DNA from 3 places in the Blautia sp. OF09-25XD genome. Region 3 is predicted to be linked to each of the others. Evidence: a T-box and tRNA genes for the amino acid it is inferred to sense, from the RefSeq annotation. Region 3 holds a T-box; the other regions hold tRNA genes.
The links. The T-box of region 3 lies ahead of DXA93_RS04295 (proline--tRNA ligase). A T-box ahead of a tRNA ligase gene usually reads a tRNA of that ligase, here a tRNA-Pro.

Region 1: it has a tRNA-Pro gene. The T-box ahead of DXA93_RS04295 (proline--tRNA ligase) is inferred to sense a tRNA for this amino acid. The anticodon was not compared.
Region 2: it has a tRNA-Pro gene. The T-box ahead of DXA93_RS04295 (proline--tRNA ligase) is inferred to sense a tRNA for this amino acid. The anticodon was not compared.

The regions. Positions count from the first base shown of each region.
Region 1 is NZ_QUMG01000001.1:229,829-233,108, reverse strand. It holds gene DXA93_RS01130 (extracellular solute-binding protein) at 107-568, opposite strand; gene DXA93_RS01125 (LacI family DNA-binding transcriptional regulator) at 869-1,897, opposite strand; tRNA gene DXA93_RS01120 (tRNA-Pro) at 1,993-2,066, opposite strand; gene DXA93_RS01115 (sporulation initiation factor Spo0A C-terminal domain-containing protein) at 2,332-2,688, shown strand; partial or broken gene ilvC (ketol-acid reductoisomerase) at 2,847-3,280, opposite strand, start outside.
Region 2 is NZ_QUMG01000022.1:35,611-38,890, forward strand. It holds gene DXA93_RS15505 (response regulator) at 1-307, opposite strand, end outside; gene DXA93_RS15510 (Cof-type HAD-IIB family hydrolase) at 817-1,602, opposite strand; tRNA gene DXA93_RS15515 (tRNA-Pro) at 1,702-1,775, opposite strand; gene DXA93_RS15520 (PcsB-like coiled-coil domain-containing protein) at 2,012-3,280, opposite strand, start outside.
Region 3 is NZ_QUMG01000003.1:226,472-229,751, forward strand. It holds gene DXA93_RS04285 (alpha/beta hydrolase) at 1-766, shown strand, start outside; gene DXA93_RS04290 (hypothetical protein) at 787-1,059, shown strand; T-box leader at 1,139-1,440, shown strand; gene DXA93_RS04295 (proline--tRNA ligase) at 1,621-3,280, shown strand, end outside.

The DNA.
Region 1 (3,280 bases), on a different contig from region 3:
TACCATTTTTCTCCATCTCTGTCAAGCGCAAAACGCAGGATTCCGTAAAAATACACCCGCCGGAAAGGAGGCTCCGGCGGGTACTCTAACGCATGATTTCGTTGTTTTATTTGTTGTACTCTTCCAGGTATTTCTGGTAATCCTCTACCTGTTTTCCGTGGATTTCCTTGAGCTCATCCAGCTCATCCAGTGTAGTCGGAACAGCCAGTCCTAAGTTGTCCAGCCAGTCTTTCCGGATCCACAGAGTCTCACATGCCGGCTCTGCAACGTCGCCCGGGATACGGTAAATTCCGTTGTCTCCGGATGCATAGAACATAACGCCAGGATCTACGCTGTTGTAGTAGTCAACCATGTTGGTGTATTTCTTCATATACGGAGAAACATCCACCAGAAGGCCTGCGTCTACCCATTTCGTATAGTCAGCTTCCATGTTCCACCACCAGATGATGTCCGGTCGCTGTGTCTCATCGCCTATCAGAAGGGAAATTTTGGATGTTGCATCCGACCAGCCCGGCAGTGCGATGATATCGATATCCAGGTTGCAGCGGTCCTCCATCCATTTCTGCATTTCGCTCTCTCCCTTCCTTCCGGCGATATAATGCATTATTTTGCACCATTATTTTTTAATGTGTGATATTAACGAGGTTTTTATTCTTGCGTTTTTGTCATTTTCGTTCAGTTTAGCTTTCCTTAAATGCACTATTTTGCATTATTAATTAGTGTTTTTCTACATGGCATTTATGCACGAATTTGAATCATCGCAAAAAGGGAGCCGGAAACGCCCCGGCAGACGGTTTTTCTTCTCGTCCGCCGGGGCGTCCCTGGCTTTCTTTCTTTGTTCACTTTTTCCTGTTTTTTCTATTTCTTTCTATCCCTGGCGCTTGCACGAGGAACGGCGCACCACAACCTCCCCCGAAACGAGAATCCGCTCTTTCGGCGCTTCCGGGTGCTCCTCCCGCCATAAAAATTCATGCACCATACGGCGGCCAAGCCACTTCGTATCGACATGAACGGTTGAGAAGAACGGATACAGCATCCGGTCCTCATCATCATCAAATCCGGTTAGTGCCACATCCTCCGGCACGCGCACGCCGATTTTCCGGAAGGATTCTGTCAGTCTTTTGGCGATCATATCGTTGCCGCAGACAATCGCTTCCGGCAGTGTATCGTAGCTCGCCACAATCTTGTCAAAATTTTCCGGATAATAAAAATGATCGCTCTCCATATCCGGACGAACAAGATCTGCCTCGATCGGAATGCCCGCCTGCTCCATCGCCGCAAGGAAACCGATATACCGGTCATGCATCGATTCATACGTACTGCTGTGTTCGCTCAGAAAGCCGATCCGCGTCATGCCCTGTCCGATCAGATGGGATGTCAGAACACTCACCGGCTGCACACCGTCCACACGCACGATATCGCCCATCGGCCGCTGTTCGATACCGCAGTAATGGTCGAGCTGAAAAATGCGGTACCCCAGATTTACCAGTTTCTGCATATATTCCGGCGGCAGCATTTTAATGCAGAAGATCGCATCAATATTTTCATTCAGGCCGAGCGGCAGAATGCCGTTCGCCTCCTCCCGCTCCGTCACGACCGCAACGCGCGTCTGACAGTTATTGAGGCTCGCCTCCTCGGAGATGCCGCTCACGACACGGTCCCAATAAACAGCGGCATCCCGCGTACGCAGAACCATAATATTGTAATGCTTCTCCTGCGGTGCCCGAACTTCTTCCACATATACATTTTCGCCCAGATAGCCATTTCTTTTCGCCATCCGAAGAACTCTCTCCCGCGTCACCGGAGCTACCTTCGGATCATCCTTTAATGCCATAGCAACCGTATTCCGGGACAGTCCCAGCTCCTTTGCCATACTCTGTATCGTTACTTTCCCCATAACTTCCTCCCTGTTTTTTCTGCGCAATTCATTTTTCTTCCGCACACGTCTTTGTCCGTAAGAAAAAAAGTGCCGTAAAACGACACTCTTACCGATCGGGGCAACAGGATTTGAACCTGCGACCTCACGGCCCCCAGCCGTGCGCGCTACCAAGCTACGCCATACCCCGTAATCATGTTTTCATTATACCAGCGAACTTCTGAAAAATCAATGTTATTTTTCCCTCTCCCGTTTCATTACATTCATTTCTTTATTTCGTGTCATATTCTCTTTTATTTTACTATATTGTCACTTTTTCTTTCTGAATATGTAATTTTTCGACGTTTTCCACGTATCATAAGTGAAAGGGGAAAATCGTATGCCATACAAACTTTCACCTCTGGCATGCCCGTCTGCAAAGACTATGTAAAAACTGAATAAAAGGAGACATCGTAATGGAAACTGAAATTTACTTTCTACTACACTCTTTAGGAATTGGTGCAAAATACCGCGGATTTCGCTATCTCGCCTATGGTATCGCTTTATGCATGGAAGACGAAGATTATCTCCTTCGGGTCAGCAAAACGCTGTACCCAAAGATCGCGCAAACGTTTCAGGTATCGTCCTCCTGCGTCGAACGAGACATCCGCACCGCTATTTCCGTCTGCTGGACCCGCGGAAACCGTGATCTGCTCTTTTCGCTTTCTGTGCATCCGGTTCTGACAAAACCGACCAATTCCGAATTTTTTGATATTTTAAGTTCTTATATCAAATACTACCGTGCTTTTCCTGCCTGTCGTCAGGAGGCATAAAAAAAACGAATACAGAAAAGATAACACTTCCGCGCCCTATCATATTGGGGGATATGCATGGCGCGGAAGTGTTTTTTCTATGATAAAACGATAGAACGAAAAAAGGAGACTGCCCGCAAAGGCAGCCTCCCGATATGGATCATTTGACAGCAAACCGATTAGTTGTTGATCAGTTTGTCCTCGTTGCTCCAGCTGTACAGTTTTCTGACTTCTTCTCCGACTTTCTCTGACGGATGCTCTGCAGCTTTTCTTCTCATTGCACGGAAGTGAGCCTGTCCGCCTGCTGGGGACATATCCAGAAGGAAGTCTTTTGCGAAAGTACCATCCTGGATATCGGAAAGGATCTTCTTCATGGTCTTCTTGGTTTCTTCTGTGATGATCTTCGGTCCGGTGATGTAATCGCCGTACTCGGCTGTGTTGGAGATGGAGTATCTCATTCCGGAGAATCCCGACTGATAGATCAGTCTACGATCAGTTTCATCTCATGGATGCACTCGAAGTATGCGTTTCTTGGGTCGTATCCAGCCTCGCACAGAGTCTCAAATCCAGCCTGCATCAGGCGCATACACCGCCGCAGAGAACTGCCTGCTCA
Region 2 (3,280 bases), on a different contig from region 3:
GGATCTGTGCTTCCCCTGTTCCGTGAAGCTGCAAAAAACGGTCTCGCTCCAGTCTATCTTCCTCGTCATAAAAGAAGTTTCTCAATGAGCCTTTTGTCTGTTCCATGAAAGTATCGAATGTATATCCTGTACTATGCAACAGCAGATTATTCACAGACAAAATAGACAGGTTTTGGTCATAAGATCCTGTCATTATACCTACCCCGCCATTATTTTCCAGTGTTTTCTGTACGGCCTGTGACATAGCCTGTGTCTGTCCCGTTACAGCCTCACCTAAAGAATATATTTTGTCTTCATACTTTTCCATTTTATAAAAATCCTCTCTCTGTTTTATACTTCATTATCCTGCTTTTATCTGTATACAGAGAACCTGTCCCTGCCAGTTTTACATTTACGTTATAATATCCTACAAAACGTGAAAAACAGGTATACGGATTTGAGAAGTTGCAGCCACTACACACAATATTCACACAAAATTCTCTTTATGTTTTCAATTTTTATAGCTTTGCCAAGTGAGCATTCATTCCTGCTGCCAGACACTTACTCCGATCGTTCCTGCTGTAAAACGGTATCTGAGGCTTTTTTTATTTATCTGATTTTTTTCTGTTTCCATGGAACTTCTGAACGCCCACCTCCTGGTATCATTACAAATATACATAAAAACTCATTTTTATATTACCATGAAATTTTTTACTTTGCAATGCACATACCTTTTCAGACGCTGCTTTTCTTGTTTCCTTTTTCAGAAAATTGCAACCAAAGGGGCGCACCTGAAAATTTCTTTTCAAATGCGCCCCTTCGCTTTCTTTTTTTCTGTCAGATCAATCCGTAATGCTCCATCGCCTTTGCCACGCCGTCCCGCTCGACGGTATCGGTTACGTACTCTGTGTACGGATCCAGAATCTCATCATGTTTTCCAAGCGCAATGGTGTGTGCGCCGCACCGGAACATGGTAAGGTCGTTGCTGCTGTCGCCAAATACGTATGCATCTTCTTTCTCCAGCTGAAACTGTTTCAGCGCATAGTCCACAGCTGTTCCTTTGCTGCAGCCGTGCGGAACGATTTCGTATACACCGCCGCGGCGATCCATGATATCAAACTCCTGCTCAAATTCACGGTACATACGTTCTATATCAGACTGTGCATCGGTTACGATACAAAATTTATCGTAAATGATTCCTTTTGTCTCCGCTGTCTCCGCGAGTCCGATTCCGACAGCAGCGAAATAGGCACGGGTCTGCTCGACCTCCCGAAAACGGGATACCTCCGACGAAAAATAAACATTATCCGTTCCCTCCAGAATCATGCCGATCCTGCACTCCTTTAAAATAACCGGGATTTCCTCACAGCGCTTTTTCGGAATCGTCTGATGCATCAGGATTTCGCCGTCCCGGCGCAGATAGGTCCCGCAGCCGCACAGAAATCCGGAAAACGGAAGCTTTTTCAGCTCCTCGGGCAGCTCCGACCAGGTGCGGCCGGTATTAATAAACGTAAGATTTCCTTTTTCCGCTGTCTTTTTCAATGCATCGAGCGCGCTCTGCGGAATTTCTTTTGTAATCTCACTCAGTAACGTTCCATCAATATCAAAAAATAATGCTTTCACAAAAATTTCCTCCTCGTGTACTGTTTCCTGTTCTCTTTCTGACATACGAAAAAATGCCGAAGCTCTTGATTGTCAAGGCTTTCGGCATTTTCATTCCAGTCGAAGCGACGGGATTCGAACCCACGACCTCTGCGTCCCGAACGCAGCGCTCTACCAAACTGAGCCACGCTTCGATTTTATTTGTTTTCTGAACTCTCGTCCGTCAACAATAGCTATTATATATGATGTCTATAGGAATGTCAACACCTTTTTTGAAATTTTTTTAATTTTTTTTATTATTGCTTCAAAAGGTACATTTCACACGGGTTTGCGGCCTTTTTGGTGTTCTTTTAGAATGACAGTTTCTGAGAAAGTCAAAAAAAGAGATATGCCGGAAGTTCTGTTCCGGCATATCTCTTATCTTTGTTTCTCAGCTCAGCTGATATACATCTGCATACTGCACGCCGAAGCTCAGCGCCTCGGAATGGCTGCTGCAGAAGATGTCTACGTGGCCGTAAGCGGTTCCGCGGTCTTCTACCGTGTAAACCTGGCCGTTGATCATCAGTTTCGTTCCGAATGGTACACCGCCCATGGCGATCGTTCTTCCTGCGGTCGGTGTGGTTCCGCTCGCGGTGGATCCGCCGGACCACTGTCCGGTACAGATGGAACAGGAGCAATAGCCTGTCAGTTTAAATCTTCCAAGGTATGTTCCGCTGGAGGAGCTGCTGGAAGTATCTGACGCGGATGGACTCCCCGTTGTCGTGGAGGATGCGCTGCTGTCCGAAGAACTGTTTCCGGAGCTGCTGCTTGTATCGGTATCTGCTTTCGCTGCGGCATTTGCTGCTTCTGCGGCTGCGACTCTTGCGGCCTCGGCTGCCTGTTTTCTGGCGGCCTCTGCCTCAGCTTCTGCGGCAGCCTGCTGTGCGGCGGCGGCTGCGGCTGCTTCCTCTTCTGCTTTCTTCTGCGCTGCAATCTCCTCTTCTTTCGCCTGACGGATCAGGTCGTTGATTGCATCTGCTTTGCTGTTGATTTCATCTACCAGTGCACTCTCGCTGGATTTTGCATCGTCCAGCTCTGCGGAGTAGGTACGGAGTTCCTGATAAGCTGCTGCGTACAGCTCCTGGATTGCTTCCTGCTGATCGCTGCTCTGCTGCTGCAGTTCTACGATCGCTGCCTGCTCTTCCTGCACCTGTGTTTCTTTTTCTTTTACCTGGTCTACCGTGTCTTCATACTCCTGCATAAGATCGCGGTCGAAATCGGAAATTTTCTGTATGTATTCTGCCCGGCTGATCAGCTCTGAAATGCTTTTGGAAGAAAAGAGCATTGCCATGTATCCGTTTCCGGAAGAATTTTCATACATATACTGGATACGGAGCTTCATCGCCTCGTACTGCTCTTCTTCTTTTGCTTTTGCATCTTCCAGATCTGCCTGAATCTGTACCAGTTCGTTCTGCTTCGCATCATACTGATCCTGAAGCTCCTGCAGACGGTTCTGCAGATCGTCCAGCTGCTGGTTCAGTTCGGAAAGATATTCTTCTGATTGTCCCTTTTTGGAATTGAGTTCGTCAATCCTGCTCTGTATGCTGTCAAGCTGAGACTGTGCGGCAGCCTGTTCTGCCTGAGCATTTGAAATTTTCTCCTTTGTACTGGCACCATAGCATGGCAGAACGGTTGCTGCCGTAAGCACTGTGGCCAAAAC
Region 3 (3,280 bases):
TCTGCCGGTCGACAAATTTACCTTTGGGCAGCCGGAGCGCGAGGAAAAACCGTTTAAAACGCTGTATTTGCTGCATGGCATTTTTGGGAATGAGACAGACTGGGTTCATGGAACCAGAATCCAAAGATGGGCAGAGGAGAAAAACCTTGCCGTTGTCATGCCGGCCGGCGAGAATGCGTTTTATGTGGATCAGCCGTCCATCGGTGCCATGCACGGACAGTTTATCGGAGAAGAACTGGTTGAGATTACAAGAAAAATGTTTCCGCTGTCCAGAAAAAGAGAAGACACCTTTATCGGAGGCCTTTCCATGGGTGGTTTTGGCGCACTCAGAAATGGCCTGAAATATCACGATACCTTCGGGGCTGTGATCTGCCTGTCCGGTGCACTTCATGTGCTGGAAAATCCGGAAGAGAGCAGAGCGGACAGCTTTGCACATGAAGAAGGTTATTTCGGAAATCTGGTCGAAGCAGCAAAGAGTGACAAAAACCCGGCTGTTCTTATCGAGCAGTTAAAGGAAGCACGGAAAAAAGATCCGTCTGTCAATGTGCCGACCGTATTCCAGGCGTGCGGAACAGAGGACGGACTTCTGGAAGTAAACCGTCTCTACCATAAACGGATGGAAGAGAGCGGCATGGACATTGTCTACTATGAGAGCAAGGGTGGCCATGAATGGGATTTCTGGGATGAGTGGATCAAAAAGGCACTGGACTGGCTGCCACTTGAGGAAAAGACGGAAGGTCTGAACAGCGGAAACGTAAATGTTTAAAGGAAAAAGGGAGACAGGCAATGCCAGAAACGAGAAATGACGAATTGTACCGTGCGTTAAAACACAACGGTTACCCGGACGACTTCTGCCGGGAAATTGCATACCGCCAGATGAACACCGATTTTACCGCCACGCGGATGCTCGGCTATCTCTACCGCGTCACAAGCCCGCGCGCCGAGGACGTTGTCGATGAGATGCTGGCTATCCTGAGTGACCGCAAAGCATGGATTGAGAAAAAACAGTCTGAGGAAGCCCAGGCGGCAATCAGCAGAATGTATCGGGAAGGCCTGTAACCTGGGCGGGCGTTTATGCAGAAAAAGCAGAAGGAACGGGCTTGCATTCTTTTCCGGTTTCTGCTACAATCAGTGCAGTGAAAAAGCGACGAAAAGAAACAGTAGCGACAGAGCGCATTCAGAGAGAAAGCGGCAGGTGAAAGCTTTTTGCAGAATCTATCGTGAACCGGTCTTGGAGCTGTGCACCGAAGAGAAGAAAATCCATCAGGGAAAATTTATTTCGTAGGCTGCACCGGGATCTCCCGTTACAGAGAAGGTACAGAGAGCAGAGATCACGCGTATTACAAAATACAAAAATCGTGGGGTACAAATGCTTTGTGTCAGAGTGCAGGAGTTTTCCTGAATTTAGGTGGTACCGCGGATAAAAAATTCGCCCTAAACTGCAGCTTGCGGTTTAGGGCTTTTTTCTGTTTGAAAACGAAGCATCTAACTCGTTACTTCAGTGATGAGTTAGATGCGTAAAATGTTGACTAAAAGCTTAAAATCGGACAGGCTGGAATGTTCTCGCGTCTGGAAGATTTCAGATGTTGAAAACCAAAAAAACAAGGAGGAAATCAGAAAATGAAACTTGAAAAATTAGTAGGAGAGCGCTTCAAAGAAAGACCTGCTGACTGTGTCATCGACAGCCATGCTATTATGGTAAAAGGCGGATACATCAAATATATGGCAAACGGAATCTATTCTTCCTATCTGCCGCTGCGCCGCATTGTGCGCAAAATCGAGCAGATCCTGCGCGAGGAGATGGACAAAATCGACGGCCAGGAAGTGCAGTTCCCGGTTGTCATGCCGGCTTCTCTGTGGGATGAGTCCGGCCGTTACGATAGCATCGGCGATGAGCTGCTGCGTTTCACCGACCGCAACAATGCCAAAATGGTACTCGGCATGACCCACGAGGAGGCAGCCGTACATCTCGTTCGCGAGTATGCACAGAGCTACACCAAATATCCGTTTATGATCTATCAGATCCAGACAAAATTCCGTGATGAGGCCCGTCCGAGAGCCGGCCTGATCCGTGTGCGTGAGTTTACGATGAAGGATGCTTACTCCTTCCATACCAGCCAGGAAGATCTGGAGCAGTATTACGAGAAATGCCACGCAGCATACGAGCGTATCTTCGAGCGTGTCGGCGTGCCGGAGGTGGTATCTGTCAAATCCGATTCCGGTATGATGGGCGGCAACATCTCCCATGAGTTCATGCTTCTGACTCCGGTCGGAGAGGATTCCATCGTTCTGTGTGATTCCTGCGATTACAGAGCCAACATGGAGGCAGCTGAGAATATTTCCGACATCGCAAGAGACGCAGAATCCGCTGCACTCGAAAAGGTTTATACACCGAACGTCCACACCATTGAAGACGTCTGCAATTTCTTCGGAGACGAGACAAAGAACTCCTGCAAAGCCGTTGTTTATCAGCAGAATGTCGATGATAAATACGTTGTCCTTTTCATCCGCGGCGATCTCGAAGTCAACGAGACGAAGCTGGTCAACTTCCTCGGCGAGCAGGTTCACGCAGCCGTGATCACCGAAGAATGCGGACTGAACGCAGGCTATATCGGACCGGTGAACCTGAAGGTGAACGGAGATGCCGTTGTTCTCTATGATAAATCCCTCGAGGGAAGAAACAACCTTTCCTGCGGAGCCAACGAGGCAGAGCATCATTACAAAGGACTCGACATGGAGCGCGACGTTCCGAATGCCGAGTATCACGATTTTGCAAAAATCCAGGAGGGCGGCATCTGCCCGAAATGCGGCAAAAAGACCGTGAAGATCTCCAGAGGTATCGAGGTCGGAAATATCTTCCAGCTTGGAACCAAATATACAAAATCCATGAATATGACCTATGTCGATGCAAATGGCGAGAGCAAGACCCCGATCATGGGATGCTACGGTATCGGTGTCGGCCGTCTGGCAGCATCGGTCTGCGAGGCACATCACGATGAGTACGGCCCGATCTGGCCGAAAGCTATCGCTCCGTGGCAGGTACACCTCTGTGCAGTCCGCGTCGATGACGAGGAAGTCAGAGCATATGCGGACAAGTTGTACGAGGATCTGCAGAACGCAGGCATCGAAGTGATCTACGACGACAGAAGCGTCAGAGCCGGCGTAATGTTTGCCGATGCCGACCTGCTCGGCATTCCGCTGCGCATCATCGTAAGCCCGAAAAACATGAAACAGGGCGTTGTCGAGGTTGCATCCCGCGATAAGACTCTGAAAACACAAA